Regions from separate parts of the Listeria sp. SHR_NRA_18 genome, predicted to be linked through region 3. Evidence: riboswitches for the same ligand, from Rfam matches in the RefSeq annotation. Region 3 holds a riboswitch; each other region holds the start of a gene.
The links. Region 3 has a riboswitch for S-adenosylmethionine ahead of DUK53_RS11920 (methionine ABC transporter ATP-binding protein). Riboswitches for the same ligand answer to the same signal wherever they lie in the genome.
Positions count from the first base shown of each region.

Region 1: another riboswitch for S-adenosylmethionine. It lies ahead of ssuE (NADPH-dependent FMN reductase); the one in region 3 lies ahead of DUK53_RS11920 (methionine ABC transporter ATP-binding protein).
Region 2: another riboswitch for S-adenosylmethionine. It lies ahead of DUK53_RS04175 (methionine ABC transporter ATP-binding protein); the one in region 3 lies ahead of DUK53_RS11920 (methionine ABC transporter ATP-binding protein).
Region 4: another riboswitch for S-adenosylmethionine. It lies ahead of metE (5-methyltetrahydropteroyltriglutamate--homocysteine S-methyltransferase); the one in region 3 lies ahead of DUK53_RS11920 (methionine ABC transporter ATP-binding protein).

Region 1 is NZ_QPKR01000006.1:69,036-76,343, forward strand. It holds gene DUK53_RS10290 (LLM class flavin-dependent oxidoreductase) at 1-919, opposite strand, end outside; gene DUK53_RS10295 (LLM class flavin-dependent oxidoreductase) at 937-1,938, opposite strand; gene DUK53_RS10300 (glutaredoxin family protein) at 1,914-2,198, opposite strand; gene ssuE (NADPH-dependent FMN reductase) at 2,215-2,760, opposite strand; SAM riboswitch class I at 2,864-2,974, opposite strand; gene DUK53_RS10310 (VanZ family protein) at 3,419-3,988, opposite strand; gene DUK53_RS10315 (VanZ family protein) at 3,998-4,546, opposite strand; gene DUK53_RS10320 (hypothetical protein) at 4,571-4,957, opposite strand; gene DUK53_RS10325 (avidin-fold protein) at 5,077-5,421, opposite strand; gene DUK53_RS10330 (nitroreductase family protein) at 5,517-6,095, opposite strand; gene DUK53_RS10335 (metallophosphoesterase) at 6,162-7,308, opposite strand, start outside.
Region 2 is NZ_QPKR01000001.1:831,061-838,368, reverse strand. It holds gene DUK53_RS04190 (HesB/YadR/YfhF family protein) at 129-431, shown strand; gene DUK53_RS04185 (MBL fold metallo-hydrolase) at 748-1,839, shown strand; gene DUK53_RS04180 (DUF3006 domain-containing protein) at 1,847-2,077, shown strand; SAM riboswitch class I at 2,159-2,268, shown strand; gene DUK53_RS04175 (methionine ABC transporter ATP-binding protein) at 2,396-3,427, shown strand; gene DUK53_RS04170 (methionine ABC transporter permease) at 3,411-4,061, shown strand; gene DUK53_RS04165 (MetQ/NlpA family ABC transporter substrate-binding protein) at 4,273-5,127, shown strand; gene DUK53_RS04160 (M20 family metallopeptidase) at 5,152-6,345, shown strand; gene DUK53_RS04155 (peptide ABC transporter substrate-binding protein) at 6,496-7,308, shown strand, end outside.
Region 3 is NZ_QPKR01000007.1:176,449-183,756, forward strand. It holds gene DUK53_RS11900 (ABC transporter permease) at 1-462, opposite strand, end outside; gene DUK53_RS11905 (ABC transporter ATP-binding protein) at 482-1,420, opposite strand; gene DUK53_RS11910 (MetQ/NlpA family ABC transporter substrate-binding protein) at 1,569-2,399, opposite strand; gene DUK53_RS11915 (methionine ABC transporter permease) at 2,418-3,092, opposite strand; gene DUK53_RS11920 (methionine ABC transporter ATP-binding protein) at 3,089-4,111, opposite strand; SAM riboswitch class I at 4,207-4,326, opposite strand; gene DUK53_RS11925 (D-alanyl-D-alanine carboxypeptidase family protein) at 4,413-5,249, opposite strand; gene DUK53_RS11930 (sensor histidine kinase) at 5,399-6,547, opposite strand; gene DUK53_RS11935 (response regulator transcription factor) at 6,531-7,229, opposite strand; gene DUK53_RS11940 (cation diffusion facilitator family transporter) at 7,287-7,308, opposite strand, start outside.
Region 4 is NZ_QPKR01000001.1:1,043-8,350, forward strand. It holds tRNA gene DUK53_RS00055 (tRNA-Met) at 1-36, shown strand, start outside; tRNA gene DUK53_RS00060 (tRNA-Ile) at 48-124, shown strand; tRNA gene DUK53_RS00065 (tRNA-Ser) at 147-236, shown strand; tRNA gene DUK53_RS00070 (tRNA-Met) at 277-350, shown strand; tRNA gene DUK53_RS00075 (tRNA-Asp) at 356-428, shown strand; tRNA gene DUK53_RS00080 (tRNA-Phe) at 439-511, shown strand; tRNA gene DUK53_RS00085 (tRNA-Thr) at 536-611, shown strand; tRNA gene DUK53_RS00090 (tRNA-His) at 627-699, shown strand; tRNA gene DUK53_RS00095 (tRNA-Gly) at 720-790, shown strand; tRNA gene DUK53_RS00100 (tRNA-Ile) at 808-884, shown strand; tRNA gene DUK53_RS00105 (tRNA-Asn) at 891-963, shown strand; tRNA gene DUK53_RS00110 (tRNA-Ser) at 982-1,072, shown strand; tRNA gene DUK53_RS00115 (tRNA-Glu) at 1,106-1,177, shown strand; gene DUK53_RS00120 (MFS transporter) at 1,250-2,419, shown strand; SAM riboswitch class I at 2,502-2,607, shown strand; gene metE (5-methyltetrahydropteroyltriglutamate--homocysteine S-methyltransferase) at 2,710-4,992, shown strand; gene DUK53_RS00130 (aminotransferase class I/II-fold pyridoxal phosphate-dependent enzyme) at 5,066-6,193, shown strand; gene metC (cystathionine beta-lyase) at 6,186-7,308, shown strand, end outside.

The sequences.
Region 1 (7,308 bases), on a different contig from region 3:
CAAAATGATCAAAAAAGCGACCAAGATACGCGAGCGCCTCCTCATCTGAAACCAAATTCTTAATCTTCTCATATTTCGCGTCCGCATCCTCCTGCGTCACCCCAACAATCGGCGCAAACCCAGGGAAAATCTTAATCTCATCCGCGTTACGACCATTCGCCACCGTCCGCGCCTTCACATCCGCATAAAACGCCTGCGCCTCCTCGAGCGAGCCACCATTCGTAAACACCGCGTCCGCCTCTTTTGCAGCCAAATCCTTACCCGGCTCCGACGCCCCAGCCTGAAAAATCACCGGTTGCCCCTGCTTCGAACGCCCAATATTCAGCGGTCCCTCTACCGAGAAAAACCGTCCCTGATGATTCAAACGATGCAGCTTCTCCCGATCAAAAAACTGCCCCGACTCGCGGTCCCGCACAAACGCATCATCCTCCCACGAATTCCAAAGCCCTTTCACGACCTCCAAATGCTCCACCGCAATCTCATAACGCAGCGCATGTTCCGGATGCGTTTTCTTACTATAATTATTCGCCGAACCCTCGAGCGGCGACGTCACCGCATTCCATCCAGCCCGACCATTACTAATCAAATCCAGCGACCCGAACTGCCGCGCCACCGTATAAGGCTCACTATAAGACGTCGAAAGCGTTCCCACCAGCCCAATCCGCGACGTCACCGCAGCCAATCCCGAAAGCACCGTCAAAGGCTCAAACCGATTCAAAAAATGCGGAATCGACTTCTCATTGATAAACAACCCATCCGCCACAAAAGCAAGCGTAAACCCAGCCGCCTCAGCCTTCAAAGCCTGTTCCTTATAAAACTCAAAATTCACACTCGCATCAGCCGGCACACTCTCATGTTTCCAAGCATTCATATGCCCACCAGGACCATGCAACATCACGCCAAATTTAATTTTTCCCATTCATCATTTCCCCCTTCTCATCTCACATCCACCGTCAAAATCGCCTCACTAAGCAACTGCACCGATCGGAACCTCGCGTCCTGCCTCGCAACCGGCGTATGAATTACGAACTCATCCACATCAAACGTCGCCCGCAATCGCACTAATTCCGCCTTCACCTGCTGCGCCGTCCCAACAATAATATCCGCCACACGCTCTTCTATCTCGAAATCCGTCACACCAGCCTGTCTCGCAAATTCCTCCGCCTGCGCCACCGTCTGCACCGTCACCGAAACACCCGTCGAAAGCGTCACCCGCACCACTTTTTGCTCACCCGCAAGCGCCCGTGCCTCACCTTCCGTATCCGCCGCCAAAACCGGAACCGCGATAATCAATTCCCCATCCGGATTCGCCGCCCGAAACGCCGTTACTGCCTCCTTAAGCGCCACCTCATCACTATTAATAAATTTCGCAAAACAATAATTCACACCCTGCGCACCGGCCAATTCCGCACTCGCCACACTCGCACCCAGCAAGAAAATCTCCGGTTTCGTCGGTGGCTCAGGGCTCACCCCAACACCAGCCAACACATGATCCGCAGGCACCTCATCATCCACGAACTGCCTCAAAAGCACCAACTGCTCCTCAAAATCCGTTTTTCCCGACCGTCCAAATTGCAAAGCCTTCGTCGAGCGCGGCAACCCACCAGGCGCCTTTCCAACACCCAAATCCACTCGATTCGGCGCTAACGTGGCGAGCAGGTTAAAGTTCTCCGCGACCTTATACGCACTATAATGCTGCAACATCACGCCACCCGAGCCAACCCGAATCCGCTCTGTTCGCGCCAACAAATGCGACACCAAAACCTCCGGCGAAACACCAGCCAACAACTTCGTATCATGATGCTCCGACACCCAAAACCTGTGATATCCCCATTCCTCCGCCTTTTCCGCCAACGCAATCGTCTGCTGCAACGCCTCATACCCACTTTTGCCATCCGCAATCGGGCTCTGATCTAATAAACTGAGTCTAAATCCCATTTCTCCGCCTCCCTCAAAGCCGTCTCAAGTGCCGGCAACCCGAGCTCCGTCACGCCCCAATATGTATTCCCCCGACCAATTTCGACCACAGGAACATAACGCACTCCGTACTTCGCCTGCAAAATTTCCCGCTGCTCATCATGATCCGTCACATCCACCACCTGAAAATCGCGCCCCTCCTTCGTCAAATAATCCTTCACCTCCGCACAATAATCACAACCCCGTTTCGCCCAAACCACAATCGCTAATTTTTCCGCCATCTCATTCGTCCCCCTTTTAAATTATTTGTCCAACCTCACGCCGACCGACCGCCACGACCAATTCCGCCAACTGCCCACGCAATCGCTGCTCCAACTCCACATCCCGAATCGGCACAACCGCCGCCTTATCCACCTGCGCGTCCACCACATAAACCCCTTGTAAAACCTCACCCTTCAACACACCAAGCAGCGGCTTCAATGCAAAATCAATCGCCAACACATGCCCGTTGCTCCCACCAGACATAATCGGCAGAACAACCTTATTTTTCAAAATATTCTCCGGCAACAAATCCAAAACCGCCTTCAAAACCCCCGTATACGAAGCCTTATAAACCGGCGATCCCACAATCACACCATCCGCCGCCTCAATATCCGCGACCAATTCCCCAATCCGCGCATCTTTGAAGTCCGCATTCACCAACGTTTCCGCCGCAAAATCCCGCACCGAGTGAAAACTAGTTTCAATCCCATCCCCCTGCAAAATCCCACCAGCATACCGCAAAACCTTATCTGTCCCCGATTGCGCCGATGGACTACCAGACAAAATCACGATTCGACTCATCTCATCCCCACTTTCTTTTTAAAACATATATATCCGATGCATTTACTATGAATTAAGACAAAAAAGAACCTCCCTTCCGAATTTGGAAAAGAGATCCCTCTTCTCCCTATTTGCCAGGCCAGAAACGCTCGCCTGCTGGAATGAGCACCGTTCTATCACTAGAGGTTGCTGTGGGATCAAAGGACCAGGTTCCTCCCCCAACTCTTAATAAGGACTGTATAATTTTTATGATTGGATGTATCTTACCATCCCTAAAATCAGATGTCAACAAATAATTTGTCTTTTTAGACTAGTTAGGTTTTTCACAAAAAGGATGAGACCTTACCCAATCTAATATTCTCAGTGATACAATTTATCTAAATATAACTTTTTTATACCACACTAGTAGCTTGTCGAAAAATCAATATCTATTTATTCGGCTTCTTTTTTTCAAATAACCTTACTATGAACAGACAACTCAGGAGCACTAACGGAATACTCACAATAAACCATAAAAAAGTTCTTGGAAAAATTTCATAATAATAATACATGAATACTGTTACCCAAATAAATAATACAGCATACTTCAATATATTTTTCACAAAATCACCTCTTGTATTATGTATATCTGCACAGCCATTATCCGCTCATTTATTCATCTTGTCCAGTCATTAGCTATCTAAATTATAAAGCGCTTTATAAACGGGACATGTCGAAATATATAATAATACAAAGCATAGCCAATAACTCCGCCACAAACATTCAACATAACATCATTAATATCCGTTGCCCGCCAGACATTGAGCATCGTTAATTGCCAAATATACTGCAAAATTTCAATGACTACCGACGTCGCTAAAATAACCATAATGACACGTCCAAATTTCCGCATACTTCGAAAGTTAACTGGCAATAAAATCGCGAAAGGAATCATCATAACAAGATTTCCACCCAGATTCCTAACGATTATTGAAAAATCCGCATCCAACAAACCGAAAAACTGCATCGGATTTAGGTTAATCACAATCTCGCGATACCGTTGCTCATACTCCCCGACAATGATATTTATTGGGAATAAAGTCACAACAACCAACACACCTAAATACAAAACAAAAAATAAGCGACTGATTTCTTTGTGCCAATCCAATTTTTTATCTTTGAGAATAAGTACTCCTCGTATTATCACATAGACACACACGCTTAAAAACATTGGTATTAAACCATCTATTGTATATTCTTCGTATCCCATTTGCATCATTCACTCTCGATTATAAATATTTTGTATCATGGCTGTTTTACTAATAAAATACGCCAAAACAAACCCGCTCACATTCAAAATGACATCCGTCACATCCATAAAATGATTCGGATAAATAAATACAATATCCAAAAATAACTGCATCGATTCAATCATAACAGAAATAAGTAACCCGATACAAATAAAGTTTCCAAAAGATATGCTCGGCTTCATCGCACCTATATAAATCCCAAGTGGAAACAGCAACATCACGTTCCCAACAGCCTGATACCAGTCTGCCATCGCCCCATCCAAAAGTTGCTTAAACGGAACAATATTTATATAATCCATCACTGCATAATTCCCTGCATCCAACAAATTCCCGAGTATCGTAAATGGAAAAATCACAAACTTAATCAAAAATACTAAGTAAACCCCAAGCAAAGCCGTTGCAAAATAATATCTATCCAACTTCTTCCCCTGCAAAAGAAATCCCAACGTTATCGCCATCACGACAAGCAACGCAATCGCTAAGATAATAATGAAAAATGGATCGTATGTTATGTCCATGCCAGTTGCTCCTTTAAAAATAATTTAATTAATAAAAACCTTCCCTTTAAAAGATTGATTATTCGGTAGAATGCTAGACTTCATGTAGACTCTGTACACGCCACGACCTTTTACATAGAGTTTTGCTGATGTATCTTTTACATGAGAATAATTCCATGAAGCATCCGTCTTTGCCCAACCAATATAACCAAGGCTTTGCTGCAAAGTTAATGTAATATGAAATTTCCCAGTTGGCCATTTTGTTGGCGTTGTTGTCACTCTCACAGAATTACCGGCTCCCATCTCAAAGCTTCGCGTGAATAATCCGCCTTTAAAATCATATGATCCGTCTACAGATGCTGCAAGTGCCGATATTGGCAAGATAAAAACCAGTAACACCGCAACAATAGAACTAACAATTTTCTTTTTCATACTCCCTACTCCTTTTTAGTTTTATTTATAACAACCAAATTGTATCACACAAATAACAATCGAGTCAAATTGAGTTGAAAATATGCAAAAAGCCCCTCAAAAAGGAGCCAACACCACCATCAAATCTCTTCCACAATCGATGTCCCAGAATCTCTCTCTAGCCCATTCCATTGCCATTTCTCGTGCATACGAAGTTTCCCATCTGGTAAAAATTCTGGTGTCGAGTGGCACGTCCCGCTTCGAATCTTTTTGTGGACGCTTACATGATTATAACGGAAATCAATCGATCCATCCTTGTGAACAACACCAATCAGTGTGCCACGCTCAATCTCGCCACCCTCGTATGTCCCCGAAATGACATCACCATCTTGAAAATAATGAAAAACCGTTTTTTCAGATACCTCGCCATTTCCCGAGTTTTCGACCACTGTGAACTTTTTACCCTGATAATTAACGATCAGAATCCCTCCTAGTTTTCGAACTAATCACACAACTATTATAGCACAAAATGACAAAAATGCCCTAGCCAAGTGTTGCATGACTAGAGCCTCATTTTTTATTACTCGCCTAAATCCTTTACCCAATCATTCATTGCACGGCGTGGCTTCGCATCAGGAATCTCGTTGACCCGCGTAATCTGCAAGCAACCAACGATCTGCTGACCATCCAGCCCCAGCTCCGTCACAACCTCCGGATCAAAAATAAAGTTATTCGTCCGCCATAGCACGCCAAGACCTGCTTCCCATGCCAAAAGTTGGATATTCTGAATAAACGCACTCGTCGCAGCGATTGCCTCAAAATCCTTCTTACCGCTCCCGATAATGTCCGTCGTCACGATCAGTGTATAAGGTGGCGCCACAATCTTGCGCTCATTCCCAGCACGAATCTGCTCGCGTCGCTCATGCGTCAACGGCTCGCCCTGCATCCGCTCCATCGAGTTCACAATCGCCTCCACAAAACGGCGCTTCTCCTCTTCCGTCGACAAAACCGCCACATGCCACGGTTCCATTTTACTATGAAACGGTGCAAAAGCCGATTTCTCCAAAATGTCATTAATAACCCCGCGCTCGATTGGCGTCTCGTCCACCTGCTTGATACTACGGCGTTCCATTATAATTTCTGATATATTTTTAGCCATCAATAGTCCTCCTAGTGATAATCATTCTCACTAAGTATAGCACGCCAAACCTCTGCTTACCACTATCTAACTTTCCAGAATTTCCAACGTGAGGTCATTTTTGGATTTATGCGCCACAATATAATCGATATACTGCGTCATAAACTCCCCGTTCGCCTTCTGCCACAACGCATAACCCGGCGTCTTCTCCACACCATTCAAAAAGCTCTTATCCCCCGTGAAATACGCAAAATTGACCTGTTCCATCGTTTTTGCCATTTCCTCCACATCGTCCGGATCATATTTCCCTGTTCGGAACAAATCACTGAGCGCCTTCGTGTAACTAAACTGCCCAAAATAAGCCTTCGAATACTGCTGAAAACCGAGCAAATTCGGATCCTTCGAGTTAATTTTCCGCGCATATTTCTCCACATCCACACGCTGCGTCTTGTAAGAAAGCCCCTGATTCGGCGTGTAATTCACGACACCATACTGCTGCGGATACATCGCCATCGAGCTCGTCGCGACATCATAAATCGTGCGCCCCTGCGCCGTTTCCGAGCGAATATCCTGAATATGCACATGCCCACTCAAGTTGAGCGGAATATCATTTTTCGCAAAAAGCGACACCGCTTCCTTGTTCTGCACAATCGTGAACCCCTTCGTCAACAGCTCACTATGATCCAGCAAATTGTGATGCGTCACCGTAATCAGCTCTGCGCCATGCTTCTTCGCCAAATCAATGCACTTCTGAATCCAAGCAAACGTCTCCGTACTAATATACCCATTCGTTTCCGGCGCACCAAAACGCTTATTATTCTCATAATCCGCCGTATCCACCATCAAAAGCCACACATCACTAGACGGCGCCGCGAGGTAACTAAGCGTGGAATCATCCCGCATCACAGCCTCATCATACCCCGAATTATGATAAATCGACGCAAACTCATCCGGCGTAATATCCTCCGCCTTCACCTGCTTATCCCCCTCAAATTTCCGCGCATAAGGGTTCAAAACATCATGATTCCCCGGAATAACAAAAGTTTGGACACCCGATTTCTCGATATCCTCCAATTTCTCCGCCGTTTCCTCGTGACTGACTTTCTCGCCATTATTCGTGATGTCACCGCTAAGCACGAGAACATCCGGCTTCTGCGCCTTCACATCATCGACAAAAGCATCCGTAATTTCGGTGATATAATTCTGCTGTTTCCCGTCTCCCGTCGCGAGGTAG
Region 2 (7,308 bases), on a different contig from region 3:
TAGCTCCATTATAATCTGGGAAATCACACAATATCAAAGCAAACCATTTACAAGCCGACAGGCTGTTATATGAAATTTTCAAAGAACAATTAAGAAGCTATAAACTTATTATACGAGGAGTGATGACAATGCAAATCGAAGTAAGCGATCAAGCACAACACTGGTTTAGAAATGAGTTTAACACGGCCGATGGAAATGGAATTAGATTATTCGCAAAATATGGTGGCTCCAACAGTTCCCTACATCCTGGTTTTTCAATCGGATTAGTATCTGAAAAACCCACGGAAATGGCATTGCAACACAAAATCGGCGATATTTTATTCTACGTAGAAGATCATGATTACTGGTACTTTAAAGATCATGACTGGATCATTGATTACAATCCAAAAAGCGAAGAAGTAACCTTCAAATTTTTTGAGAAAGTAAAATAAATCTCTCAGCGGATCGACAAACGCTCATTTTCGTCGTTAAAAGCACTGTTTCAGCGCTCACGTACTTTAGTACGCTCCGCACTGGAACAGTGCTTTTGCCTAGAAACTAAGCATTTGTCGATCCGCTGAGGTTTGGTAGGAAATCATGTGAAGTGGTTTTTCGAAATTTTGGCGAGTCCTTTATAGGGCTCGTTTTATTTGGTGTAAATCTCCCAACTTTTCCGGCAACTCTTTACTCCAAGAAGCGATTCTGCTATTCTAAGGGGAAGAGAATTAGGGAGTTGAGATTTTGAAGAAATTAGCAAAATGGAGCATCATGGGGATTATTTTAGTCATGCTTATTGGTGGATGCTCAAATAATACACAAACATCCAGTGTTACCGAAAATACGTTAGACGGCGCGAAATTCACTTTTTTTGACGTCGGGCAGGGGGACAGCACGCTTATTCAAGCCGATGATGGCACAACGATTCTGATTGATACTGGCCGCCATGACGATAATCGGATTTTGACATATCTAGAAAAAGCGAATATCGAAAAAATTGATTTGTTGCTTTTAACACATCCGCACTCAGATCATATTGGCAACGCGGATAAAGTCATCAAACAGTATAAGCCGAAAGAAATTTGGATGGATGGACTCGTGTTCAATAGCTCGATTTATGAGCGCGTGATTGATGCCGCTCTGGCTTCGGACGCGAAATATAAGGAGCCAAGACGCGGTGAAAAAGCTACATTCGGACCGTTTGGGATTCAGGTGCTGAGTCCGGATAAATTATCGGATAACGCTAACAACGATTCCATCGCGATTCGTCTAACATACAAAGATATTGCGGCTATTTTTACAGGAGACGCAGAAAAGTCACGCGAACGAGAAATGGTCGACAGCGGCCTAGATTTAAACGCCCAGATTCTCGATTTGGGACACCACGGTTCGTCAACATCGAATCAGCCGTACTTTTTAGATGCAGTCAAACCGGAAGTCGCCGTGTATTCTGCTGAAAAAGGAAATTCCTACGGGCACCCGCACCGCGAAGTCATTCAGTGGCTCAAGGATCGCGATATCAAAACGTATGGAACGGATGTCGAAGGAACGGTAACAATCGAGACGGATGGCAAACAAATCCACGTCGCGACAGAAAAATCCGGCACACCGGAACCTGGAAATAGCACTGGCAAACAAACAACAGAAGAACCAGGCGAGGCGGTTCCGATGCCAAATACAATTAATATTAACACAGCAACCGCAGAAGAACTGCAATATCTACCGAGCATTGGCCCCGTTTTAGCAGACAAAATTATCGCCGAACGACCATATAAATCAATTGACGAATTGAAAAAAATAAACGGAATAGGCGACGGCATTGTTCGACAAATCAAAGAACAAGGCAAAGCAACCGTAAAGTAGGTGTACCATGAGCAAAAAAGCGATTTTAGACCGTATCGAGGATGGAAAAGCGGTTTTTCTACTCGAACCAGATGAGCAAATATGGACAATCCCACAAACCAAACTGCCAAAAAATATTCACGAAGGCAGTTCGGTTCTAATCGATGGCACGAGAATCACACTAGACGCCCAAACAACAGCGGAAAACAAAGCACGCATCGCAGCGAAACTCGAACAATTGCGCAGAAAAAACGATTAATAAACAAAGAACTTTTCCAAAAGTGGTTGACAGTATCCGAAATACACGATATAGTTATAAAAAATAAATAACGACTTACACATTTTATCCAGAGAGGTGGAGGGATTTGGCCCTACGAAACCTCGGCAACAGATCATGTATTGATACTGTGCCAATTCCAACAAGCATTCCATTTGCTTGGTAGATAAGGTGAGACGACAAAGACTGCATTCATATGACTGTATAATTATTCGGTACATAGATGTTTGGACTAGAATCTCCTCTTATTAACTTAAGGGGAGATTTTTTTGTGGGTAAGGCAATTAAGGGAGTGATAGGATGATCGAATTCAAAAATGTAACGAAAACATTCAAAAGCGGAGGCAAAGAAATTACCGCGTTAGACGGCGTTAGCTTAACCATCGAAAAAGGCGACATATTCGGCGTAGTGGGCTTTAGTGGTGCAGGAAAAAGTACCTTGATTCGCACGGTAAACCTACTGGAGCGGCCCACAAAAGGCTCCATGGCTGTGGCAGGAACCGATTTAACAACATTAAAATCCAAAGAACTTCGCGCAGAACGAAAAAAGATTGGCATGATTTTTCAACATTTTAACTTATTGAATTCCAAAACGGTCTTCGATAACATCGCGATACCGCTAGCTTTAATACATACAAACCGAAAAGAACGCGAAAAGCGAGTGCTGGAATTGTTGGACTTTGTTGGCTTAGCAGATAAAGCAAAGAATTATCCCGACCAATTATCCGGCGGCCAAAAGCAGCGTATCGGGATTGCACGTGCACTCGCAACAAATCCAGAGGTGCTCCTATGCGATGAGGCAACGAGCGCATTAGATCCAGAGACAACAGGCGCGATTCTCGAACTGTTACAAAAAATCAACAAAGAATACAATATTACGATTCTGCTCATCACCCACGAAATGTCTGTGATACGCGAAATCTGCAATCGAGTAGCGGTGATGGAAGGCGGTAAAGTTATCGAAGAAGGCAAAGTATTCGATATCTTCTCAAATCCGCAAAGCCAAACCGCGAAAAACTTCGTCAAGACGGTAATCAATGACGATATTCCAGCCAGCGCACTGAAGCTGATTCAAAATCACGACGCAACCGTTTGGAAATTCACATTTGTGGGAGAATCATCAGGAAATCCGCTACTTTCGAATATTGCCAAACAATTTGATGTCAATGTCAGCGTCCTAAGTGGGAATATCTCTGAAATTCAGGCGATTGCGTTTGGCTACATGATCGTGGAAGTCACAGGTGAGCCAGAAGAAATCGCAAAAGCCTTCGCTTACGCAACAACGCAAAATGTCAAATTAGAGGAGGTGGGAGCGCATGGAAGTCACATCTGAACAGCTAAGCATGGCATTTATTGAAACCCTATACATGGTTACATGGTCACTCTTATTTGCTTGCCTTATAGGGATACCACTCGGTGTCTTACTCGTCGTAACGCGAAAAGGTCACATTTTGCAAAATACAATGATTTTCAATATTTTAAACCCAATTATCAACATTTTGCGTTCGGTGCCATTTATTATTTTGCTAGTCGCATTGATTCCTGTGACGCGTTTCATCGTCGATTCGAGCATTGGCGTGAAAGCCGCGATTGTTCCACTTGTTTTCTACGCAGGACCTTACATTGCAAGACTTGTTGAAAACTCGCTTTTAGAGGTGGATCAAGGCATTATCGAGGCAGCTCAGGCGATGGGCGCGAACGCGTGGCAAATTATATGGCGATTTATGTTGCCAGAGGGTCTTAGCTCATTGATTCTGACACTAACTACCGCGACGATTGGTCTCGTTGGTGCTACCGCAATGGCAGGAGTTGTTGGTGCAGGAGGGATTGGAAACTTGGCGATTACGTATGGGTACCAGCGTTATGATAATATCACGATGCTCGTTACAGTTATTATTTTGGTCGTTATTGTCCAAAGTGTCCAGTCGCTGGGGAACTTCATTTCTCGCAAAATCCGCCGCCGTTAGGCGCCGGCGACGCCGAGAAACGCTCATCTTCGTCGTTAAAACCTGTGCTACGGGGTTCTCGTACAAATCGTACGCTCCACTCCGTTGCTCGGCTTTGCCTAGAATCTAGGCATTTCTCGGCGCCACCTCCGTTTGGAGGTTCAATCGTGAAGGACACTTAAACATGATTTTAAGAAAAGATAAAATAATAAATAATAGGGGAGTTTTTTGGATGAAGAAGTTGGTTTTAGTTTTGACGTTGGTATTGTTGGCTGTTGTTGCTACGGCTTGTGGTGGTTCAGATGAGAAGGCGCAGGGAGACGAGAAGAATTTGGTGATTGGTGTGAGTGCTGGGGATCGGACTTGGCCTGAAATTAAGCGGATTGCTGAGAAGGATGGTATTAATATCGAATTGAAAGAATTTAGTGACTATGTCTTGCCGAACCGCGCGCTTGCTGACGGGGACTTGGATGCGAATGCTTTTCAAACGGTTGCCTATTTCGATTCTTTTATTAAAGAAAATAAGCTAGATCTTGTACCGCTTGCTTCGACGGTCATTGCTCCAATGGGCGTTTATTCGAACAAAGTGAAAGACATTAAGGATATTAAAAATGGCGCTACTATCGCTGTTCCTGATGATATTACGAACTACGGCCGTGCTTTGCTTTTGCTGCAAGAGGCGGGACTTATCACGTTGGTTGATGATTTTGATGGGAACGGGTCACCAGAAGCAATCAAAGAAAATCCGAAAAAGCTCGATATTAAGCCAATGGTAGCTGGTCAAATTCCGCGCGCGCTAGACGATGTGGATGCGGCAACAATCAATAACGGTGTGGCTGTTGAGGCGAAACTGAACCCGCTGAAAGACTCGATTTTCCTAGAGTCAGATACGGCGAAACCTTATATTAACATTATTGCCGTTCGAAAAGGGGACACAGATCGCGAAGCTTTGAAAAAAATTGTGGAAATTTACCACTCCGATGACATGAAGAAATTTATCGAAAAAACATATAAAGGTAGCTCCATCCCAGCATTTATCCCGCTTGATGAGCTAGAAACGTATAAAGAAACGTGGTCAAAAAAATAAATTCGAAATACGGAGGCGTTGCACATGGTACAAGCAAAACTGACATGGTCTGAGGCCATTGAAACAAATATTGACGCGCATCAAGACTTCTATATTGAAGTAAGTCACGATATTCACGACCACCCAGAAATCGGCAACGAAGAATTCTACGCAAGCGAAAAACTGGCGACCATCCTTGAAAAAGCTGGTTTCACCGTGGAATTAGACGTAGCAGGCCACAAAACCGCTTTCCTCGCTCGTAAAAAAGCAGAGAAGCCAGGCGCTACAGTTGCCTTTTTAGCGGAATATGACGCGCTACCAGGGCTTGGACATGCATGCGGGCACAACATAATTGGCACAACGAGCGTTGCCGCAGCCATCGCACTCGCCGAAGTAATCGAGGAAACGGGTGGGGAAGTAGTCGTACTTGGAACGCCAGCCGAAGAGGGTGGACCAAATGGCAGTGCGAAAGGAAGTTTTGTGAAGCATAATCTCCTCCAAGGTATTGACGCCGCGCTCATGATTCATCCATCCAGCGACTCCGCGTTAACGACACCATCGCTTGCCGTGGACGTTTTAGAATTTGAGTTCTTCGGGAAACCAGCCCATTCCGCGGCTAACCCAGAAGATGGCATTAACGCACTGGACGGCCTTATCCAGTTTTACAACGGCGTCAATGCTTTACGTCAACACGTGACCTCCGATGTGCGCATTCATGGCATTATTTTGGATGGTGGTCAAGCGCCGAATATCGTTCCAGATTACGCCCGTGCCCGTTTTTTCACGCGCGCTGACAAACGTCGCCGTCTCGATGATATCACGAAGCGCGTCATTCAAGTCGCAGAAGGTGCTGCGATTCAAACTGGTACAACGTTTAAAGTGACGAATATCCAGAATGGCGTCGATGATTTCCTGATTAATAAACAGTTCAATCGCCTGTTCGCACGTATCGCGGAGCAACTAGACGAACCGCTAATTACCGATAGTCGCGGCATTGGTTCCACAGATGCAGGAAACATTAGCCAAGTTATCCCAACCATCCACCCTTATATCAAAATTGGTTCCAGTGACCTCGTTGGGCATACCGTTGAATTCCGCGAAGCCGCAAGATCCGCTGCTGGAGACAAGGCCTTAATCAAAGGCGCCAAACTGCTCGCGCTAACCGCTTTAGAACTCTACACGAACGAAGCGCTATTAGTCGATATAAAACAAGAATACGAAGATACAAAACAAATCTAGTCTGCCAAAAAAGGAGATAGGTCAACTGCTTATCTCCTTTAACGTGATAAACATTATAAAATAATTCTATTAATTTAGAAAAAGGTATTTATTTTCGCGTCAAAATAGCGTATGATAGAAACAGTCACACAAAAAAGGGGAGTTTTACATATGAAAAAAAGATATATTATCAGCTTGATTCTAGTAGCCAGCATGTTCGTATTAGCAGCATGCGGAGGAGGAAAAGACACGGCGAGCGATGCCTCAGATAAACAAGTCTTGCGCGTCATCGAATCCACAGAAATTCCACTCATGGACACATCACTTGCAACAGACGGCGTCAGCTTCACCGCGATGAATCAAGTTTTTGAAGGGCTTTATACGCTTGATTCCAAGGACCAAATCATCCCAGCAGCAGCCGAAGCCATGCCTCAAATAAGTAAAGATCAAAAAATATACACCATCAAAATCCGCGACAACGCGAAATGGTCAGACGGATCAGATCTCACAGCCGATGACTTCATCTACGCTTGGCGCAAAGTCGTCAATCCAAAATCGGGCGCCCAGTATTCCTTTTTATACCGCGATGTCGTTGCCAATGCAAGCGATATTATCGACGGTAAAAAAGATCCAAAAGAACTCGGCGTGAAAGCACTGGATGACAAAACCATCGAAATCCAACTGACACAGGCCGTGCCGTACTTCAACTCACTACTCACATTCGGCCCGTTCTATCCACAAAAAGAGGCTTACGTGAGCAAAGAAGGGAAAGACTTTGCCAAAGATTCCGATCATTTACTTTACAACGGCCCATTCACAATGTCCGATTGGTCGGGCACAAGCAAAAGCTGGAGTTTCATCAAAAACGATAACTACTGGGATAAGAAAAACGTCAAATTAGATCGCATCGATGTCCAAGTAGCCAAAGAACCAGGCTCAGCAGTCAATCTCTACAACACAGGAAAAGTTGACCGTGCCCCATTA
Region 3 (7,308 bases):
CTGCAAAACGCTCGCCTGCGTCGGGTCTACTTTTATAATCGTACTCGCCAGTCGATACTGCGCTGCAAAGCCATCCAAATAGCCATCCAGCACACTCATTTCAATCTGACTCGGCGCATTCGTCGTCACCGTCAAATCATCCTTCACGTCCACAAAACCAACAGCATCCCCATTCGCCACCGCATCTTTGCCAGCCTTCGCACTGTCCGCTTCCTTAAACGTCACCTGCTTCCCACTAGCCCCCGTCGCGAACTCACCGAACGCCTTGCCAACCGGACTATCCTTTTGCACCGTGTACTCCACCGTCATCTTGTCCAGCTCCACGTCGCTACTAAAAGCGTCCTGCAACACACTTCCCAGCACCAAAATCAACGCCAACGGGAAAATCATCATATAGAGAAAATAGCCCTTATCACGCAGCGTCAGCTTGATTGCCTTCAACATTATATGAAAAATCATCATCACAAGCTCAACTTCCTCTCTAATCCCGTAATTTTCGGCCCGTCAAATTCAAAAAGACTGTTTCCAAATTCAACGTCTGCTGGTTCATCTCCAACACTTCAACCGCCTGCCCAATCAGCCGTTCTAAAACCGCGTTCAAATTATTTACCTCACTGTTCGACGTGATGCCAAGCACATTGCCTTCCGTCACATCCACCGCCAAAATCCCAGGAATGGCCCGCAACGCCCCCAGATCAATTTTCGACGCATCATCCACAACTAAACGCATCTCTTTCCGATCCGAAACAAGGCTCACCAACTGTTCCTTCGTGCCTTCCGCAATCACTTTTCCGTGGTCAATAATCGAAATATAATCACACAACTCCTCGACTTCTTCCATATAGTGACTCGTATAAATAATCGTGCAACCCGACGCATTCAACTTCTTAATCGACTTCAAAATATAATTCCGAGACTGCGGATCGATCCCCACGGTCGGCTCATCCATAATAATCAGCTCCGGTTTATGCGCAATCGCACACGCAATATTCAGGCGCCGCTTCATCCCACCAGAAAAAGTCCCCGGCTTATCCTTCGCCTTATCCGCCAAACCAACAAACTCCAAAGCCGTGTTCGCAGCCGCATCCAATCCCTTCCCACGCAACCCATAAAGCCCCGCGAAAAAGCGCACATTCTCAAACGCCGACAAATCAATATAAAGCGCAATATCCTGTGGCACCAAGCCAATTCGCTGCTTAATCTCCAAACTATGCGTCTCCTGCTCCTCCCCAAACAGCCGAATCTGCCCACTATTCTTCTTCAAAAGCCCGCACAAAACACTGATCGTCGTACTTTTCCCAGCCCCATTAGGCCCAAGCAATCCGAAAATCTGTCCCTCTTCTATCGTCAAATCCAGATTATCCACCGCGATATTCTTTTCAAACTTCTTCGTTAACTGCTCAATCTCCACGATTTTCATGACGTTTCCTCACTTCCATTACTCCAAAAATAATTTCTAAATCAGCATTACAATTTTAATCCAGTCCATTTTATAAATCAAATATAGCACATTTTCACTCACGAAAAAAATCGCCCCACCCAAATCAGGTAGGACGACACAACGCTTATTAGTTAGAAACCGGTACGACTGCACCCTTCCACTCTTTTGTGATGAAATCTTGAATCTCTTTAGACTGCAAAACTTTCACCAATTCTTTAATATCCTTGTTATCTTTATTCTTCTCTTGTGCCGCAACGATATTCACGTAAGGAGAATCTGTTTGCTCAATCGCAATCGCATCTTCTTTAGGATTCATGCCTTGATCCACCACAAAATTCGAGTTGATCGCAACAATATCGCCTTCTTCATTATTGTACGCCGTCATCAAGTAACCAGCATCCACATCGTATTTAAATTTGATATTTTTCGGATTTTCAACGATATCATCAAATGTGACATCTTGACGCTTCACGCCGTCTTTCAGTTTAATTACGCCATTATCCGCTAAAATGCCCAGCACACGCGGCCAATCCGATTTACTATTAGACATGATCACTTGCGCATTTTTCGGTAGGTCGTCTAACGAATCAATTTTCTTAGAATAAAGACCCATTGGCTCGATATGAATACCGCCCATGTTCACGAATTTATAACCTTTTTCCTTCATTTCAAGCTCCATGTAAGGAATCGTTTGGAAATAGTTCGCATCCAAATCGCCTTCATCCAACGCCACATTCGGCATTACATAGTCCGTGTACTTTTTAATATCTAAATTAATACCTTTTTTCGCTAAAATAGGTTTCGCTTTTTCTAAAATGACAGCATGCGGTGAGTTAGATGCACCAATAACAAGCGTTGTTTCTTTGTCGCCACTCGCATCATCCTTCGAACCTCCGCCACAAGCCGCTAAAACTAATACCAATGTCAGTGTAAATAATCCTAATAAAACTTTTTTCATCCGTTAACTCCCCTTTTCCTATCGTTTGTCGACCCATTTGGTCAAGATGTCCCCAATGAACTGGAAAACAAATACTATAATTAAAATAATAATAGTCGCAACTAATGTGACTGCTGGCTGTGCTCGTTGGAAACCTTCTAGATAAGCCGCGTTTCCGAGCCCGCCTGCACCGATAACACCCGCCATGGCCGTGAAGCCAACCAGTGAAATCGCCGTCACGGTAATGCCTGAAATGATTGCGGGCAAAGCTTCTGGAATCAAAACTTTACCAATAATCGTGAATAGGTTCGCACCCATCGCTTTTGCCGCCTCAATAACGCCCTTGTCGACCTCACGAAACGCGATTTCCACCATTCGTGCATAAAATGGAGCCGCTGAAATAATCAAGGCTGGTAGCGCCGCTTTAGGCCCAATTATCGTACCGACAAGCGTTTTCGTCATCGGAAGTAATAACACGATTAAAATGATGAACGGAATCGACCGGAACACGTTGACCAAAATCGCCGTTATCCAGTAAGCCGTCCGTGATCCAGCGTCCTTTTTACGGTTCGTCAAGAATAAAACGAGCCCCAAAGCCAAGCCTAGGAAGAAGACCGCGAACAGCGAAACAATCGTCATGTAAAGCGTTTCCTCTGTGGCTGTTTTCATCATGTCCCAATCTACATTTGCGAAATATCCTGTCGAATCGTTCATCCTTCAATCACTTCCGTTTCTATCTCAAGCTCGCGTAACCGGGTGATTGTGGCATCGACTTGCGATTCCTCACCTTGAATTTGAATATATAAAGTCCCGTACGCTCCATTTTGCGTTTGCGTCAGGTTCCCGTGTAAAATGTTGAGTAATACCTTATTGTCTTGCGCTACTTGTGAAATAATCGGCTGCGTCGCCTTCCCACCAACAAAAAGCAGCTTCACAAGCTTGCCTTCCGAATAGTTTTCCAGCAACATGTGAATCAATTCTTCCGTCTCATCGGATTCGGTTACTTGGCGCACAAACCGTTTTGTCACTGACTCTTTCGGATGTTGGAATACTTCAATAACATCGCCAAGTTCGACTACACGCCCCGCTTCCATGACCGCCACACGATTACAAATTTTGCGAATAACGTGCATTTCGTGCGTAATCACAATAATCGTCAAGTTCAGACGGCGATTAATATCGAGCAATAACTCCAACACTTCATCCGTCGTTTGTGGATCGAGTGCCGATGTCGCCTCATCACAAAGCAATACTTTCGGATTATTCGCAAGTGCCCGCGCAATCCCAACACGCTGCTTCTGACCACCACTTAGCTCAGAAGGATACGCGTCTTCCTTGCCCTCCAAGCCAACAAGTCTAATCAATTCATTCACTCGAAAACGCCGCTTCTCGCCACGCACTCCCGCAATCTCCAGCGGAAACGCGATATTATCATACACTGTACGCGACCAAAGCAAATTAAAATGCTGAAAAATCATCCCGATTTGCTGACGCGCCTTACGCAATTTACTCCCTCTAATTTGGGAAATAAACAAATCATCCACTTCCACCGTGCCTTCTGTCGGCAACTCCAAACCGTTAAACATCCGAATCAGCGTACTTTTCCCAGCGCCAGAATACCCCACAACGCCAAAAATTTCACCGTCCGCGATGTCCAAATTAACATCATCCACTGCTCTCACATTGTTTTTTCGAGTCTTATAATCCTTCGCAACACTTTTAAGCCTTATCAAAGTAAACTCCACCCTCAATCTTTTTCTAAAAACAAAAAACCTCTCTTGCCACTTGAGCGAAGAAAGGTGTAATTACATGCATAATTTACGCTTTTCTCTCATCTCTCAGAGTCTGACACTCTGTATGATTTAGCACCTTGCAATGGATAAAATCATTCATCCACTTAGGTTGCCGGGCTTCTTCGGGCATATCCCTCCACCACTCTTGATAAGATTATTTTTTAGACGCATTCACTTACACGCCTTGTGTTTATTAATATTACATGTTTTTAGTCGGATTTGTCAAGATTCAGTTTCAATTTTATTTCGAAAAGCCGAACTCCATCATTTTTTTAGCATCTTTTATTCGTCCTTCATCCGTCGAACTACCCAACGTAATTGAGATGACTCGCTCTCCATTTTGAACCGCCGTTCCTACAAAACAGTACCCAGCTTGATCCGTATAACCCGTTTTCAAGCCATCCATCCCGCTTACCACGCCTTCTTGGAGCGCACCATTCGTCGTATGAATTGTATCGCCTTTTTTCGTCACGTAATCCGTTCGCGATGTCGTATCCAGCACTTCCGGATAGTCCTTCAACAACCGTTTCGTCAAAATCATCAAATCCGCTGCGGTTGACATCGACATGTCGCCATCCTTATCCAAACCGCTCGCACTGCTGAAATGCGTCTTCGCTGACATGCCGAACTCTTTTGCCCGCGCATTCATTTTCTCCGTGAAATGCTCCGCGTCCACTCGCTCAGCCAAAGCCTCCGCCGCATCATTTGCCGACATAATCAGCATCGCCGCAAATAAATCCTCCACCGAATAGTGTTTCGTTCCCGTTTTCGCGTACAGACTCACCGCCTGTGGATCATCCAGACGCCCCAACGGCAACATCTCATCCCAAGAAAGAGATTTTTTATGTATCGCCTCTAAAACTAAATAGGTCGTCATTAATTTCGTTATACTTGCAATCGGAACCGCGCGATTCACATCTTCCGCAAAAAGCGCCTTCTCCTGTTTCGTGTTCACAACAAGCGCGCTACTAGCCTCAATCGATGGCGTCGCACGAATATCTCTTCCTAATAATACAAAAACTAAAATAGCAACAATCGTCAAACAAGCGAGAATTAAAATCAATGTCTGTTTTTTCATAATTTCCCCTCCTGATTACATCTTACCTAAAAATGATAAAATGGAGAGTAAGAAATTAGAAAGAAAAGCTTAAGATTCCGCGCGTAAAATGACAGTTCTGTAAGAAAAGTCCCTATTACGCGCTGCTTCTTGCAAAATATCATACCTTACTAACTCTCGGTAACTGGTAACTTCACCGTAAATGTCGTTTTTCCTTTTCTACTCGTAGCGAAAACCTGTCCACCATGACGCTCGACAATCGACTTCGCAATCGCCAAACCGAGCCCTGTTCCCGTCGTCGTCCGATTTTTATCCACTTTATAAAACCGATCAAACAACTGCGGTAAATCACCAGCCGGAATCTCAGCTCCATAGTTCGAAACCTCGATAATCGCCATACCTGCTTCTTTTTTCGCGCTAATATCGATTTTCTTCCCAGAAGCACCGTACCGAAGCGCATTCGAAAACAGATTCTCAAATAAACGCATAATCTGCATACCATCCCCCATAACTTTCAAGTTCTCAACGGCATACATTTCAACGATCTGAACCTCTTTTTCAGCAGCAGAACGTTCGTACTCTGAAACGAGCTGGCGCAATAATTCCACCATATCGAGCGTATCCTCTTTAATCTGAAACTCCGTGCTCTCAAGACGCGTATAATCAAACAAATCATCAATCAATTTATGCAGTCTTTGCGCTTTTCCATACACCAATTCCGTATAATGACGCAACTCCACCTCATCGCGATACCGGTCCTCATGAATATAACTCAAATAACCCAATATCGAAGTCAGCGGCGTACGTAAATCATGCGACACATTCGTAATCAAGTCGTTTTTTGCCTGTTGCGCCTCCTGCTCCTGCTCAATCAATTCCGCCTGGTGCACCCGCATTTTCTCGATGCTCTCCTCCAACTGCACAATCTCGGGAATCAAACTGTCCTGCTCCATCGGCTGATCTTGAAGTATCGCCTCATTAATCTGTCGCAACTGTTTTCTAAGTAAATTCTGTTTAAAAAGCCAATAGAAAAAAATGAAAAATACGAGCGCTACACCAGTCATACCAAGATATTTTAACATGATAAGCCACGGCGAATTCAGCAATTTATCATAACGACCGTAGCCGAATAAATCAATAAAACTCTTCGTCGTCCCAGTCAACACAACCGAATCCTGCGTCACCGAAACGAGCCACAAACCGATACTCCGCAATGCCACAAAGCTAGCAAACCAAGACAACAACGCAAAAATAACGATTTGTAATGGATGCATTTGCTGCCAAATTCGCCATATGAACTGCTTAAACCTCAATTTTATAACCTACTCCCCAAATGGTTTTGATCACATTTTCTCCGTCCATCGCATCCTTCAACTTATCACGTAAATTGCTGATATGCACCATCACCGTCTTACTCGCACCCAGCGCCTTCTCCTGCCAAATCCGTTCAAAAATCAGCTCAGAACTAAAAACACGACCCGGCTCATTCGCCAGCAAAAATAAAATATCAAATTCCGACGTCGTCAAATGCAAATCCTTCTCATTCACCATCACCGTATGCAACTCCCGATCAATCACGATGGGGCCTAAAATCAACTGATTCAGCGGCGTACTACCCATATTCCCCTGACGCATCAACTGCACCCGTCGCAAAATCGCCTTCACGCGCACCGACAACTCTAGCGGATTAAACGGCTTCACCATATAATCATCCGCTCCAGTCAAGAGTCCCATAATTTTATCATTATCCTCTGCCTTCGCACTCAGCATCAAAATCGGCGTCGTAATCCCCTCTTGACGCATTAATCGACAGACCTCCAGACCATCCATTTTCGGCATCATAATATCCAACACAACCAAATCCAGCTGCTCTTTTTGCACCGTTTCCCAGACCTGCGCGCCGTCATAAGCATAATAAATCGTATAGCCCTCATTCTGAAGATATAATTTCACTAAATCCACAATTTCCTTATCATCATCCGCAATTAAAATCGATGTCATCCTTGCGCCACCTCACTTTTCGTTTCACATACTTGTATTGTAACATAAAGGCCCGCGTTATTTCGTCAAAATTCGTTCC
Region 4 (7,308 bases), on a different contig from region 3:
CCCGAAAGGTCGTGGGTTCGACTCCCTCCGCCGCTACCTTTTAATTTGGACCTTTAGCTCAGTTGGTTAGAGCAGACGGCTCATAACCGTCCGGTCGCAGGTTCGAGTCCTGCAAGGTCCACCAATCACTATTTTTATTATATCATGGAGGAATACCCAAGTTTGGCTGAAGGGATCGGTCTTGAAAACCGACAGGCGGGTAAGACCGCGCGGGGGTTCGAATCCCTCTTCCTCCTTTTTCTTCTTAGTGATTTGTGGATAAAATAATATTATTGTCGCGGGGTGGAGCAGTCTGGTAGCTCGTCGGGCTCATAACCCGAAGGTCGCAGGTTCAAATCCTGTCCCCGCAATTGGTGGTTCCGTGGTGTAGGGGTTAACATGCCTGCCTGTCACGCAGGAGATCGCGGGTTCAAATCCCGTCGGGACCGCTTTACTTATGGCTTGGTAGCTCAGTTGGTAGAGCACTTGATTGAAGCTCAAGGTGTCGGCAGTTCGATTCTGTCCCAAGCCACCTTTATAGTTGTTTGTATCTTAAGCCGGCTTAGCTCAGTTGGTAGAGCAACTGATTTGTAATCAGTAGGTCGCGAGTTCGACTCTTGCAGCCGGCACCATATTTAGCGATAGCGGCGGCTATGGCGAAGTGGTTAACGCACCTGATTGTGGTTCAGGCATGCGTGGGTTCGATTCCCACTAGCCGCCTTTATGAAATTTTGGATAATGCGGGTGTAGTTTAGTGGTAAAACTACAGCCTTCCAAGCTGTTGTCGTGGGTTCGATTCCCATCACCCGCTCTTTATTTTTTTATTGTGGGCCTATAGCTCAGCTGGTTAGAGCGCACGCCTGATAAGCGTGAGGTCGATGGTTCGAGTCCATTTAGGCCCACCATATTATTCCACAGTAGCTCAGTTGGTAGAGCAATCGGCTGTTAACCGATCGGTCGCAAGTTCGAGTCTTGCCTGTGGAGCTTGTAATTGTTTATATTGGGGAAGTACTCAAGTGGCTGAAGAGGTGCCCCTGCTAAGGGTATAGGTCGTTAACGCGGCGCGAGGGTTCAAATCCCTCCTTCTCCGCCAGTATAAAAGATGCGAAACTAGAATTAATATTTAGGCCCGTTGGTCAAGCGGTTAAGACACCGCCCTTTCACGGCGGTAACACGGGTTCGAATCCCGTACGGGTCATCGCTGATTATAAGAACAATGTCATTTATGGCATTGTTCTTTTTAATGCAAAAAATGCATAGGAGGATAGGTATGAAAAGCAATAGATTTAAATTTTGGATTTTGACAGTGGTTGTTGCTATATCTGGTTTATCTCAAGGCTTATTGTTGCCTTTGATTTCGATTATATTTGAGGGAAATGGGATTTCTTCGGGATTGAATGGGCTCCATGCTACTGGGATATATATAGGGGTCTTATTAGTATCGCCATTTATTGAGGCGCCATTACACCGATTTGGATACAAACCTATTATTATTGTTGGTGGTGGGATTGTAGCGGTTGCTTTATTACTATTTCCACTGTGGTTTAATTTATATTTTTGGTTTATTTTGCGACTGCTGATTGGTGTGGGGGATCATATGTTGCACTTTTCTTCGCAGACTTGGATTGGTGCTATGAGTCATCCTTCTAAGCGTGGACGTAATATGGCTATCTATGGTCTGTTTTTTTCGTTGGGGTTTGCTGTTGGACCACAACTCGTGAATTTAATGGAGATTAATGTGAACTTGCCGTTCTTTATATCGGGGATTATGGTGATTATTGCTTGGGGGCTTGTGTGGTTTCTTAGGAATGAGTTTGTTGCTGAGAAGGCAGTTATACGCGAAATTTCGTTTTTTGGAAGTATAAAGCGATTTTCGGACGTATTTAGGCTTGCTTGGATTTCGATGATTCCGCCTTTTGTTTATGGCATATTGGAGACGGCGCTTAATGCTACTTTTCCGATTGTGGGGCTTCGGGATGGGATTCCGCAGGCGATGGTTGTGACGATTATTTCTTCCTTTTCTGTTGGGACGATTTTATTCCAAGTTCCGATTGGGATTTTGAGTGATAGGATTGGTAGGGCAAAGGTTTTGCCTATTTTTGTGGGGGTGGGGGCTGTTTTGTTTTTTGTGACGGCTTTTGTTTCTAATAGTATTGTATTGATTGGGATGTTTTTTGTTCTGGGGATTTTTCTGGGGTCGATGTATTCGCTTGGATTGTCTTATATGACGGATTTGACGCCACTGGAGCTTTTGCCTGCGGGGAATATTTTAGTCGGGATGAGCTTTAGTTTGGGGAGTATTATTGGGCCTTCTGCGACGGGAATTATGATTGGTTTGTTTGGTAATGATGTGTTTTATTTTGTGATTACAGGGCTTCTGGTTGTAGCGTTTTTAGCGTTGTTTTTCGGGAATGCTCGAAAAAGTTTGACAATGCCGTGATTTTTTAGTTGACAGGAATTTCGTGGGATGGTAATATAAGTTCAATACATCGGAACTGGATGTAATTAATTTCATATAATAACTCTTATTGTGAGTGGTAGAGGGACTGGCCCTGTGAAACCCGGCAACCTTTCAGTTTTTGAAAAGGTGCTAAATCCTGCGAAGTATGATGCTTCGAAAGATAAGAGAGTGAATGCGTGTCTGTAAAATTCGGATATTCGTAGCCTCTCTGGTTCTTTGCTGGGGAGGCTTTTTATATGAAAAAAATAATGAGGGAATGGTGATGTGAAATGGCGAAAGTTCAAAGTTCAAATTTAGGGTATCCGCGTTTAGGTGAGAAACGGGAGTGGAAGAAGGCACTTGAGAATTATTGGAACCATAAGATTTCTGAAGAGCAATTACTTTCTGAAACTAAAGAATTGCGTTTACAAGCTTTGAAGAAACAGCAGGACAAAGGGATTGATTTGATTCCAGTTGGGGACTTTTCTTTTTATGATCACATTTTAGATACGAGTATTACTTTTGGGATTGTGCCGAAACGATTTAATTATGAGGCTGGGAAAGTGGATCTTGATACATATTTCGAGGTTGCGCGTGGGAATGATGGGGCGGTTGCTTCGGAGATGACGAAGTGGTTTAATACGAATTATCATTATATTGTGCCGGAGCTTGTGGATGCGAAGCCGCAGTTGACGGAGAATCGGGCGTTGTTTTATTACGAGGAAGCTAAAAAAGAGCTTGGTATTGATGGGAAGCCAGTGCTTGTTGGACCGATTACGTATTTGAAATTGGCGAAGGGGAATGATGATTTTAAAGGGTTGTTGGATCAGCTGATTCCGCTTTATGGTCAAATTTTGAAGGAGTTGCAAAATGCTGGTGTGAAATGGGTGCAGATTGATGAGCCTTACTTAGCGACTAGTTTTGATAAGGAAGAGTTGGTGTTGTTTGAAGAGGTCTATGCTTTATTTAAGAACATTGCACCTAATTTGAAGATTGAATTGCAAACCTATTTCGAAAGTCTTGATTATTTTGAAGAGGTTGTGAAACTGCCGGTGGATGCGATTGGTGTGGATTTTGTGCATGATCATGGTGAGTCGATCGAAGCGCTTGAAAAATTTGGATTCCCGGAGGATAAAATTTTGGCGGCTGGAGTGATTGATGGTCGTAATGTATGGCGTGCGGATTTGGATGCGAAATTAGGACTTCTTGAGCGGATTGCAAAAGTGGTGCCGAAAGAGCGGTTAATTGTGCAGCCGTCGAGTTCATTACTGCATGTGCCGGTGACGAAAGCGAGTGAGCCTGATTTGGATGGGGTGTTGCTTGGTGGGTTGTCATTCGCGGATGAGAAGTTGGTGGAGTTAGTGGCGCTGACGGAGGCATTGAATGGGGAAGATGTGACGGCGGAATTTACGGATGCGAGGGCGGCGCTGGGTGCGATTAATGGTTCGCATCACCGGAATAATGCGGAGGTGCAGGAAGCGATTCGTAATTTAGAGAACGTGGAGGTGAAGCGTGATTTACCGTTTGCGGAGCGGATTAAGTTGCAACATGAGTGGTTGCAGTTGCCGTTATTGCCAACGACGACGATCGGTAGTTTTCCGCAGTCGCCTGAGGTTCGGAAAAAACGTTCGGATTGGTTGAAGAAAGTGATTACGGACGCGGAATATGAGAAATTTATTGAGACGGAGACGGAACGCTGGATTCGGATTCAAGAGGATTTGGACTTGGATGTGCTGGTGCACGGTGAGTTTGAAAGAACGGATATGGTGGAGTATTTTGGTCAGAAGTTGGATGGTTTCCAAGCGACGAAATTTGGTTGGGTGCAGTCTTATGGGTCGCGCGCGGTGCGTCCGCCATTGGTATACGGGGATGTGGCGTTTACGGAAGCTATTACGGTGAAGGAAAGCGTTTATGCACAATCGCTAACGGATCGTCCTGTGAAGGGGATGTTGACGGCGCCGGTGACGATTATCAACTGGTCGTTTGTGCGTGATGATGTGCCGGATTATGTGGTTGCGAATCAAGTTGGTTTGGCGCTGCGTAAAGAGGTGGAGGCGCTTGAGGAGGCTGGAATTCGTGTGATTCAAGTCGATGAGCCAGCGCTGCGTGAAGGATTGCCGCTGAAGCGTTCAAGATGGCAGAAGTACTTGGATGATGCGGTTTATTCGTTCAAGTTAACGACGACTTCGGTTAAGAATGATACGCAAATTCATACGCATATGTGTTATGCCGAGTTTGAGGATATTATCGATACGATTAGTGCGCTAGATGCGGATGTTATCTCGATTGAGACGTCTCGTAGCCACGGTGAAATTATCGAAACGTTTGAGAAGGTTGGTTACGATAAAGAGATTGGTCTGGGTGTATATGATATTCATAGCCCGCGTGTTCCGACGACGGGTGAGATTCAAGAGAACATTCGTCGAGCTTTAAAAGTAATTGATGCGCGTCAGTTCTGGGTGAATCCGGACTGTGGTTTGAAAACGCGTAAAGAGAAGGAAACGGTTGAGGCGCTTCGAGATATGGTCAATGCGACGAAGGAAATTCGTGAAGCGTATAAAGTGATAAAATAATAGGAAATTAGGCGCTAGGAACGGCATCATGTTGCTACTCCTGGCGCTTTTTAAATTGATGGAGGGGATTGGAATGACAAAGTTAAAGAAAGAAACAATTGTAGCGCAAATTGGAAATCGAAAAAGTGGAGCGACTGGTGCTGTGAACATGCCGATATATTTGTCGACTGCATACCGTCATGAAGATCTGGGTGTTTCGACAGGGTATGATTATACGAGAACGGGAAATCCGACGCGTGAGGTTTTGGAGGAGTCACTCGCGACACTTGAAAATGGAACGGCTGGTTTTGCGACGAGTTCGGGTATGAGTGCGATTCAGCTTATTTTTACGTTGTTTGCGAGTGGCGATCATATTATTTCTTCACGGGATTTATATGGTGGTACATATCGTTATTTTGAATTGATTGCGAAAAAGTATAACATTGATTTTTCTTATTGGGAGTCGACGGATTTGGCTGATTTGGAAGGTTTGTTGACACCGGCGACGAAGGCTGTGTTTATTGAAACGCCGACGAATCCTTTGATGGTGGAAACGGATCTTGCGGCCGTTGTGGCTTTTGCTAAGAAGCATGATTTGCTGGTGATTGTGGATAATACGTTTTTGACGCCGATTTTGCAGCAGCCGCTGGATTTGGGTGCGGATATCGTTTTTCATAGTGCGACGAAGTATCTTGGTGGGCATAATGATGTGCTTGCGGGTGCGGTGATTGTGAAAGATGAGGCGTTGGCTGTGCAGTTGCGCGATTTCCATAATTCGATTGGTGCGGTACTTTCGCCATTTGACAGTTGGTTATTGATGCGTGGGTTGAAGACGCTTGTTTTGCGGGTGGAGCAACATCAGAAAAATGCGCGGAAAGTGGCGGCGTTTTTGGAGGGTCACGAGGCTGTGACGAAGGTGCTGTATCCTGGAAAGGGCGGCATGGTGAGTTTCTTGATTAAGGATGCTACGCTTGTTTCGCCGTTATTGCGTAGCTTGGAGTTGTTTACGTTTGCGGAGAGTTTGGGTGGCGTAGAGAGTTTGATCACGTATCCAGTGACGCAGACGCATGCGGATGTGCCGCGCGAACTTCGGGAATCTTATGGGCTGACGGATGAGCTTTTACGGATTTCGGTTGGGATTGAAAATAGTGATGACTTAATTGCTGATTTGGATCAGGCTTTTGCGGCTGTTTTAAAAGAAGGGGTGAGCGTGCATGAGTGAGGGGTTTTCTTTTAATACGAAGGTTGTGCATGCGAGTCTTGGGATTGATGAGGCGACTGGTGCTCTGAACACACCGCTTCATTTGTCATCGACGTTCCATCAGCCGGATTTTGATAATTATCATGAGTTCGATTATGCGAGATCGGGGAATCCGACGCGTCAGGCTGTGGAGGAAGCGATTGCTAAGTTGGAAAATGGGACGCATGGTTTTGCGTTTGCGACTGGGATGGCTGCGATTTCAGCGGCACTTTTGACGTTGTCGCAGGGCGATCATTTTATTATTTCTGGGGATGTGTATGGCGGTACGTTTCGGTTGACGGAGCAGGTTTTGCCACGGTTTGGGATTACGCATACGTTTGTGGATATGGGTGATTTGGATGCTGTTGCGGCGGCTTTTCAGGAGAATACGAAGTTGGTTTATGTGGAGACGCCTTCGAACCCATTGATGCGCGTGACGGATATTGCGGCGGTGGCGCGACTTGCGAAGGAACATGATTGTTATACGTTTGTGGATAATACGTTTTTGACGCCGGCTTTGCAACGACCGCTTGATTTGGGCGCGGATATGGTGGTGCATAGTGCGACGAAATTTATCGGGGGCCATAGCGATATTTTGGCGGGGCTTGTGGTGACGAATAATGAGGAGCTCGCGAAACAGGTTTATTTCATGCAAAATTCGACGGGTGGCGTGCTCGGCGTTCAGGATTGCTGGTTGTTGTTGCGTGGCCTCAAGACGCTTGCTGTGCGGATGAGTGTGGGCACGGCGTCAGCGCAAAAACTGGCGGAATTTTTGCAAGCGGATGATCGGGTGAAGGCGGTTTTTTATCCTGGGCTTGCGAGTCATCCGGATTATGATATTCAGCAGAGACAGGCGGATTCGGCGGGCGCGGTGTTGTCGTTTGATCTCGGTAGCGAGGAGGCGGCGCGCCAGTTTGTGAATCATGCGAAATTGCCGGTGTTTTCGGTGAGTCTTGGCGCAGTGGAGAGTATTTTGTCGTACCCGGCGAGGATGTCTCATGCGGCGATTCCAGAAGAAGAACGGTTGAAACTCGGCATTACGCCAGGATTATTACGCTTTTCGGCGGGGCTTGAGGATATCGCGGATGTGATCAAAG